2 regions of the Alteromonas mediterranea DE genome follow, and region 1 is predicted to be linked to the other one. Evidence: predicted binding sites of a transcription regulator. Region 1 holds the regulator's gene; the other holds the start of a gene.
What was found. The regulator sigma-54, encoded in region 1, starts transcription at its own class of promoters, with help from an activator protein. The targets are predictions, from matches to a motif close to GTTGGCACGNNNNTNGNNT.
Positions count from the first base shown of each region.

Region 1 (4,218 bases):
ATAATTTTGGCGTCGAACTGATTGGCAAGCTTCACTAATTGGGTCGCTGCTCTTGCATGTAATCCCAGCTTATTTACGATGGTTAGCGTTTTTTTAATTGTCATTACTGGTTTAGCTCTCGATGGCGAATTTGTACATCTGGGTGTATTTCGCTGAAGGTTTTCGACAGAGTTTGGGCAATATACACAGAGCGGTGTTGCCCGCCTGTACAGCCAATAGCGACTGTTACGTAACTTCTGTTGTTGCGCTCTAAATGAGGTAGCCAGGTGGTAATTAAATTCTGAATTTGCCAGATGAACTTGGTAACAACGGGTTGAGAGCCTAAGAAAACCTCAACGGGCGCATCAAGCCCTGTTAGGTGCTTCAGGTCAGGCTCCCAGTGAGGATTAGGTAAAAAGCGCGCATCAAAAACATAATCGGCATCTTTCGGAATACCGTGTTTGAAGCCAAAAGATTCAAACACCAGCACTAAGCGGGAGCTTTTCTTACCGAGTATTCGCTCGCGTATCAACTCAGCAAGTTGGTGAATAGTCAGTTTGTCTGTATCTAAATACAAGTCTGCCCGTTCAGCGATAGGGGCTAGCAAGGCTGACTCTGCCCTTATGGCTTCAGATAGAGACTTATTGAGCTTCGCAAGGGGATGCAGACGTCGGGTTTCGCTGAAGCGTTTTACCAGCACATCATCGCTGGCATCGATATAGACAATGGTCATTGACCACGACGACGGAAGATAATCTAAAATTTCTACCAGATCATCAGGGTTTTTCGGCAAGTTACGCACATCAATGCTCACCGCCACTTGGTCGTATTCATCAACAACAGTGTGGGTTAGGGTAGGAAGTAGGTTTACAGGAATGTTGTCAACGCAGTAGTACCCTAAATCTTCCAATGCGCGAAGTGCGACAGACTTACCAGACCCCGAACGACCACTGATTATAATCAGCTTCACCTAATTTCTCCCAAATCTTCTGGTTTTATCGCATACGCTTTATTGTCTTAAGCGCCTTGGTCACGACCTCGCTAAGGCGCTTAAATCTTTAACTTAGTGCAGAAAGAATATCATCGCTTGTACTGGCACGACGTATCGCTTTAATCGTTTCTTTATCGCTTAGTTTACCGGCTACCGTGGCTAATGTTTGTAGATGGCCTTCGGTTTGCTCTTCAGGAACAAGTAACGCGAAAAATATATCTACCGGCTTTTCATCGAGCGCGTCAAAATTAATGGCTGGCGTACTGGTGACAACAATGGCGATCACCTTTTCTAAACCTGGCAAGCGCCCATGTGGTAACGCAATGCCATTGCCGATTCCGGTACTACCCATACGCTCTCGAGACATCAAACTATTAAGTACCGTTGCCTGATCGATGTTATCGTTATTTTTGGCAGCGATATCTGCGATGATCTCAAGAATTCGCTTTTTACTATTACACTGAACCGCACACTCGGTGCGGTCCAGACTTACGATGGCTTGTATATCCATACTTATTTAGCTACTAATGTTTTTTCAGTTTTTCCTTATGCTTGATTACCTGCCGGTCGAGTTTATCAACCATGCTGTCAATCGCCGCATACATGTCGGTATTTTCTGAGGATGCGAATACTTCAGCGCCACTTAAATGAACGGTCGCTTCGGCTTTTTGATTTAATTTTTCAACGTTCAGGATGACATGCACATTAGAAATGTGATCAAAGTGACGTTCAAGTTTGCTGAACTTCGTATCGACATAATTACGCAAAGAGTCGGTGATTTCGACATGATGACCAGTTAGGTTGATTTGCATATTTCGTCTTCCTTATATTATTAAGCCCGTTTAAATTAGGCTCTTGCGTTGGTTCGACGGCGGGATCGACAATGATTCCCGGTATTTTGCTATTGTTCGCCGGGCAACTTTAATGCCTTGTTCGGCCAACAATGAAGCAATCTTGCTATCACTTAGTGGCTTGCTCGGCTTTTCAGCCGCCACTAGCTTTTTGATCAATGCACGAATCGCGGTAGATGAACACTCACCACCAGAGTCTGTTGCTACGTGGCTAGAGAAGAAGTACTTCAATTCGAAGATACCACGTGGTGTATGCATATACTTTTGCGTTGTGACGCGTGAAATCGTTGATTCGTGCATATCTACCATTTCTGCGACATCGTTAAGCACCATAGGTTTCATCATTTCCGGGCCATGTTCAAAAAAGCCCATCTGCTGCTGCACAATACAGTTTGCCACCTTCATTAAGGTTTCGTTGCGAGATTCAAGGCTCTTAATGAACCACTTAGCCTCTTGCATGTGTGAGCGGATGAATTGTGAGTCGCTACTATTTTTGGCACGACGACTCATTGCAGCGTATTGTTGATTTACACTCAACTTAGGCAGGCTGTCGGGGTTTAGCTCAACCACCCAACGGCCATTCTTTTTGGCGACCGAGACATCAGGAATAACGTACTCAGGCTCTTTAGTAACTAAAGCACTACCTGGGCGAGGATTCAAGGTTTGTAATAAACGCATTGCCTCGCGCAGCTGATCTTCCTTCAAGCGGCTCTTACGCATTAACGTGCGATAATCTTTACTGCTTAATAGGTCTGAATATTCTTCTATAAGCTGTTTGGCTTCGTTAAGCCATGGTGTGTCTTCTGAGAACTGGCGCAGTTGCACCATTAGACATTCCTGCGGCGAGCGGGAGCCCGAACCAATGGGGTCGAACATCTGAATACGCTTAAGTACGCATTCTATTTCGTCCATTTCTATAGGCTCTTCCATATCCTCAGAGTTTACCGCGTCAAGAATGTCTTCAAGGGTCACGGTTAAATAGCCAGACTCGTCAATAGAGTCGATAATTGCCGTAGCAATGGCGCGGTCGGTATCTGAGAAATGGGTCAATCGCATCTGCCACGACAAATGTTCCTGAATATCCTCGGTGGTTTCGCCTTGAAATATTTGTTCATCGTCATTTGAAGGACCTGGCGCTGGGGCCGATGACGCTGAATAGTATTCATCCCATGTGCTGTCGATAGGAAATTCATCGGGAAGGTCGTTTTTTTCTAACGCGTCACCCGCTTCCAATGTATCGCTAGACGCTGTCGCAGACGCTTCTGTCACGCTATCGTCGCTATCGATATTATTTTTTTCTACTTGCGGCTCGTCGTTACCTTCTTCAACTTCCAATAAAGGGTTTGAATCGAGGGCTTCTTGAATCTCCTGCTGAAGATCAAGCGTAGATAGCTGCAGCAGTTTTATCGCCTGCTGAAGCTGGGGTGTCATGGTAAGTTGTTGGCTAAATTTTAGCTGTAAAGATGGTTTCATCTACGTCTTATTTAAATGCTCTAAATTGAATACACCAGAGCGAAATTGAAAAATGACAATTCAGTTACACTAACTATAGCCTGAATTGTTCGCCTAGGTATACATCCCTTACTTTTTGATTACTTAAAACCTGTTCCGCTGTTCCTTGCGCGATAAGCTCGCCATGACTCACAATGTACGCTTTCTCACAAACATCCAATGTTTCTCGCACGTTATGGTCGGTGATAAGGATTCCAATACCCCTATCTCGAAGATGCTGTATTATCTTCTTTATATCATTAACTGATATTGGATCAACACCAGCAAACGGTTCGTCTAATAAAATAAATTGCGGATTAGCTGCTAGTGCGCGTGCTATTTCAACACGTCGTCGTTCACCACCGGACAAACTCATCCCTGTACTATTACGTATATGGTTAATATTAAATTCATCAAGTAGCGCGTCAGCTTCTTCTTCTTGCTGCTGTGAATTTAAATCCTTACGGGTTTGCAAAATGGCCATGATATTTTCATGTACCGTAAGCTTTCTGAAAATTGATGCCTCTTGCGGAAGGTAGCCAATTCCGCGGCGTGCACGCTCGTGCATGGGCTGATGAGTAAGCTCATTATCATCGATTTCAATCTTGCCTTTATCCAGGTTAACCAATCCCACAATCATATAAAATGTAGTGGTCTTACCAGCGCCATTGGGGCCAAGTAGGCCAACAATTTGACCCGTCGAGACAGAAAGGCTGACGTCGCGTACTACCTGACGCGATTTATATGCCTTAGCAAGGTTGGTTGCGCTCAAAGTTGCCATTGCTATTGATTGTCCTCACTGTCTTTATCTTCTTTCTTCGATGATGTCTTGCGAATGGATTCAGGAGTAAATACCGTAGTCACTCGACCTTCTCCATTTTCGCCCGCCCCACCAGTAGCAAGTAA
Region 1 is NC_011138.3:896,820-901,037, forward strand. It holds gene MADE_RS04100 (HPr family phosphocarrier protein) at 1-104, opposite strand, end outside; gene rapZ (RNase adapter RapZ) at 104-949, opposite strand; gene ptsN (PTS IIA-like nitrogen regulatory protein PtsN) at 1,038-1,481, opposite strand; gene hpf (ribosome hibernation promoting factor) at 1,495-1,782, opposite strand; gene MADE_RS04120 (RNA polymerase factor sigma-54) at 1,813-3,294, opposite strand; gene lptB (LPS export ABC transporter ATP-binding protein) at 3,368-4,093, opposite strand; gene lptA (lipopolysaccharide transport periplasmic protein LptA) at 4,096-4,218, opposite strand, start outside.

Region 2 (4,218 bases), 1.7 Mb from region 1:
TACCCTGTCTATTCTGCATATTGTTTAAATAACAACTACTGACCTAAACATACTAAAGAAGATATAGCGTTTTGCGCATATTTGGTATTACCAAAATTATAAACATTAGTATAACTGAATAAGGTAAGCCCCTGCCCAACAAGAGGTTTCAATGTATCGCTTTAAAGGAAAATCTAAGTCCCCTACGTTATGGAAATATGCAGCTCCCCTATGGGCTGCACTCACGTTTGCATTTTCTAACACTAGTATAAGTGCGGAGTTAAAACCCGCAGACAAATTCGATTTAAGTGAGTGGAAAATTACACTGCCTACCGATAACGATGGAAACGGCAAAGTCGATGAAGTGTCGGTAAAGAATATTCAAAAACTCAGTCATCCAGACTTCTTTTATCTAGATGATGAGGGAAATATGGTGTTTGCTGCGCCTAATAAAGCGCTTACCACACAAAATTCATCTAATACCCGTAGCGAACTTCGACACATGCTTCGCGGTTCTAACACGCGTATAAAAACTCACTCCCCCAAGAATAACTTTACCGTCGCTAGCAACCCTATTTCAGACCGCTTTGCGCAAGTAGGCGGAAAATTAAACGCCACGCTTAAAGTGCAGCACGTTGCTACCAGGGCAAAATATCCCGACAAAGCGCCGGCTTTTTCAGTGGTAGTGGGCCAAATACACGCCAGTAAATGGAAGAAAAAGGTCAAAGGATTTGGTTGGGGTAATGAACCACTAAAGATTTATTATAAAAAGTGGCCACAGCATGAAACTGGTTCTGTATTCTGGACTTACGAGCGCAACTTGCCCAAGAATGATAAAAACCGTACTGATATTGCTTATCCAGTTTGGGGAAATTTATGGACCGACCCTGAAAACCCGGATAGCGAGGGTATTAAACTTAACGAGAGCTTTAGTTATGAAGTGAACGTTCACGGTGATGTGATGTACCTAAGCTTCAAATCAGACGGACACAAGACCGTTAATTATGCTATTAATCTTGCCAATGGGGTAAATGCCTATGGTGAGTTGGACCAGCACGATCACCCTTACGGCTATACGCTAGATTGGAATTATTTTAAAGCGGGCGCTTATAACCAGTGCAGTACTAAAGATGATGACGGCTTTTGGTACGCTGCATGTATGGGTACAGGAAACTGGGAAGAAGATAAGAAAAACGGTGACTATGTTCAGGTCGCGTTTTCCCACTTAACGGTAGGTGAAAGCAGCGAACCTACTGAAACCTTCAAAGCTAACCTTGTCATGCAAAGACCCGTGGCGAAAAGCGACAACGTTAAGATTGGCGCTACGCTAAACAAAAAAGAAGCGATATCTATAGATGCTATTCCCACTTCCGCGTTAACGGCAATAAAAAGTGTTGCTCCTAATTTTGCGGTACAAGAAGTTGAGAAAAAATACAAACACGATCATGTATATCTTGATGTTGAAGGTAAAGACGCTAACGGAAATGAAATAGAATTCGATATGCTGCAAGATGGCGAGCGGTGGCAAATTGTTGAAGTGCAGCGGGATATGACTTTGGAAGATTTACCTTTTGCTGTAAAAACACTTATCAAGAAGCAGGAAAACTCTGATCAAGTTAGGCGTATCATTGAAAGTAAGCAATACGGCACTGACATTACGATTTATGAATTTTATCTTGTGGCAGAAAATGGCACTGAATCCCGTAAAGAAATTAAATCTGAAAATGATGAAGTTGTCTTGTTGGATGAAGAGTGGAAACATTAGTTATGTCGGTGTGCTAACCATTCTACCTTACTTACGTCAGGCAAGAAAAAAGGGGCGAGCGCCCCTTTTTCCATTAAGTCGAATAAAGAAACCCTTAATTCATTGCAGTTTCAGTAACAACACGTAGGTCACTTTCAACGTCTTTAACATCTGACGCGTTTTTAGCAATTTCCACTGCTAGGTCACGCTCAGCGTCGGAATCAACTTCACCGGTTAGCTTCACAATGCCGTTTTCCACATCAACATCGATGTCGAAGCCCGAAATGTCGGTGTCCATTAATAGACGAGTTTTTATAACTGTTGCAATTTTTGCATCTGTCAATTCACTCGTACCTTCCTCTACGCCTTCTTCCATGTCATCTGACATGTCAGAATGCATATCGTTATCAGCAACAACGGTAAGCTTATTGTCTACAGAAGTTACGCCGTCGATATTTGCTACTAGCTCTTCTGCCAGCTTTTTATCGACAGAGTTTTCAACCTTACCGGTTAAAACGACGTTACCGTTTTTAACGTCTGTATTAATGTCAAAAGAGTCAAGGTTGCCGTTAAATAACAGCGTCGCCTCGGCTTTACCGTCTATCCATGCGTCTTTGGCACCTTTTTCCCATTTATTATCTGTGTCCATATCACCTGCATATGCAGCAGTAGTTAAAGATGTGGCAACAATCATCGAAAGTATTGAACGTTTCATAACATTTCTCCTTTGTCGAAACTCGAACTTAGCAATGCCAGAACCTTGCCAACAAAGTAACATATTGAAATAATTTCTTTTTATTGATTATTCGCCTGGATACTCTACCCCACTGATTGCAAACTTTGCCTTAGGTCGAGAATTTTTTACTTGATGATTTTGCGGTTATCAAAGGTGGTCTGATTGTTAAATAGGTAGTTGAGTAGATAGTTAAGTTGATCGATGAGTTAATGCTTGAATAATGTAACGAGCAAGCGAAGTACAACAAGGAAGATTAAACTGATTTAACAAAATCCGCGTAATGATAGCTGGCATAGTTTCGATACTTCAATTAACTAAGGTATCGAACACTTTTCTTAATATATCGCTATTGTCTGCAGTTAACTCTGATGCAGATTAAAGACAAGCAAGACACTTAATTTTTAAATCAAGGACGCCCAAAAGATGGATATTGCGCTCATTATCGCATCGCTACTCTTTATAATAGTCAGCTTTACCCCGTTACTTCCTTCTTCCCACTGGTTAGTTAGAGTGTGGGAATTTCCGCGTCTTCAAATTTCCGTTATTATAGGTTTCCTGCTTATATGCCACGTGGTTAATTGGCCTTCTACCAATATTCCTTTTTTCGTTAACGCACTCGCCGTAGGTGGCTTAACAATAAGCCTTGTTTACCAAATTATCTGGATTATTCCCTACACGCCGTTTTACAAGCGTGAAGTTACTAGAATAAAAAACGCGAAACCACAAGACACCCTCAGCGTGTTGTCTAGCAACGTGTATATGCCCAATAATGATTTTCGTAAACTTATTGAGCATGTTAGAAATAAGCAGCCTGATTTTTTGGTTACGCTAGAATCCAACGAGAAGTGGCAAAAAGGGATTAGCGAAATTGAATCGGAATACCCTTATCGAAAATTTTGTGCGTTAGAAAACCTCTATGGCATGCACTTATACAGTAAGATCCCTTTTGAAGAGGCCACATTGAACTTCTTGATTGAAGATGATGTACCGTCAATGAAAGTGAAAATAAAGCACAAAGGTAAAGATGCGTTACTCTATTTTCTTCATCCGAAACCGCCTAGCCCTACAGAAAATACTTACGCGAAGCCGCGGGACATTGAGTTAACGGTAGTGGGCGAAGAAATAGCTAAAACAGAAGGGCCGATAATTGTAGCGGGCGACCTTAACGACGTAGCCTGGTCTCCTACCACCCGTAAATTTAAAAAAATTAGCGGGCTATTAGACCCAAGAGAGGGGCGTGGCTTTTATAATACATTCCACGCTAAGTACCCGTTAGTAAAATGGCCCCTTGACCATGTATTTCACTCTAGGCACTTTGCGCTCGTTCATATTGAAAAATTAGAGGGCATTGGCTCTGACCATTACCCTTTATACACGGAGCTCGCGTTTATTGAACAGTAAACCTATAAGCGCGAACCAAACTATTGTTTGTTTTTAGTGAGAGCCTCTGTGTTCTACACACCACATTAGGCTTTCGCATGCGTCCTCGCGCCTTTTAAAATGCGCTAAGCCGATAAGCTTCCCTTCTCTGGGCCAAACAGCTTGGTCTAGTACCCTTTGCTCTTCCTCTGACAGCTGGTCAGTGTCTAAAACAATCTCTATTGCTTTCTTGTTTGGCTTGATAAGCGTTGGATTCGCCGCCTTAACAAGCGAAGACTTCACACAAATATACTCGCGCTTAACCGGATCGCATACCACGCCAATCAAGTCGTCATCGCAAATAATAGCTGGCCACCCCTCTGATATCCGGCTTTGACCG
Region 2 is NC_011138.3:2,629,257-2,633,474, forward strand. It holds partial or broken gene MADE_RS20935 (polysaccharide lyase family 7 protein) at 152-1,231, shown strand; gene MADE_RS11695 (BON domain-containing protein) at 1,839-2,438, opposite strand; gene MADE_RS11700 (endonuclease/exonuclease/phosphatase family protein) at 2,883-3,860, shown strand; gene MADE_RS11705 (hypothetical protein) at 3,894-4,218, opposite strand, start outside.
Region 2: a site for sigma-54 is predicted at 2,473-2,491, ahead of MADE_RS11695 (BON domain-containing protein). Genes of this name have one in related genera too.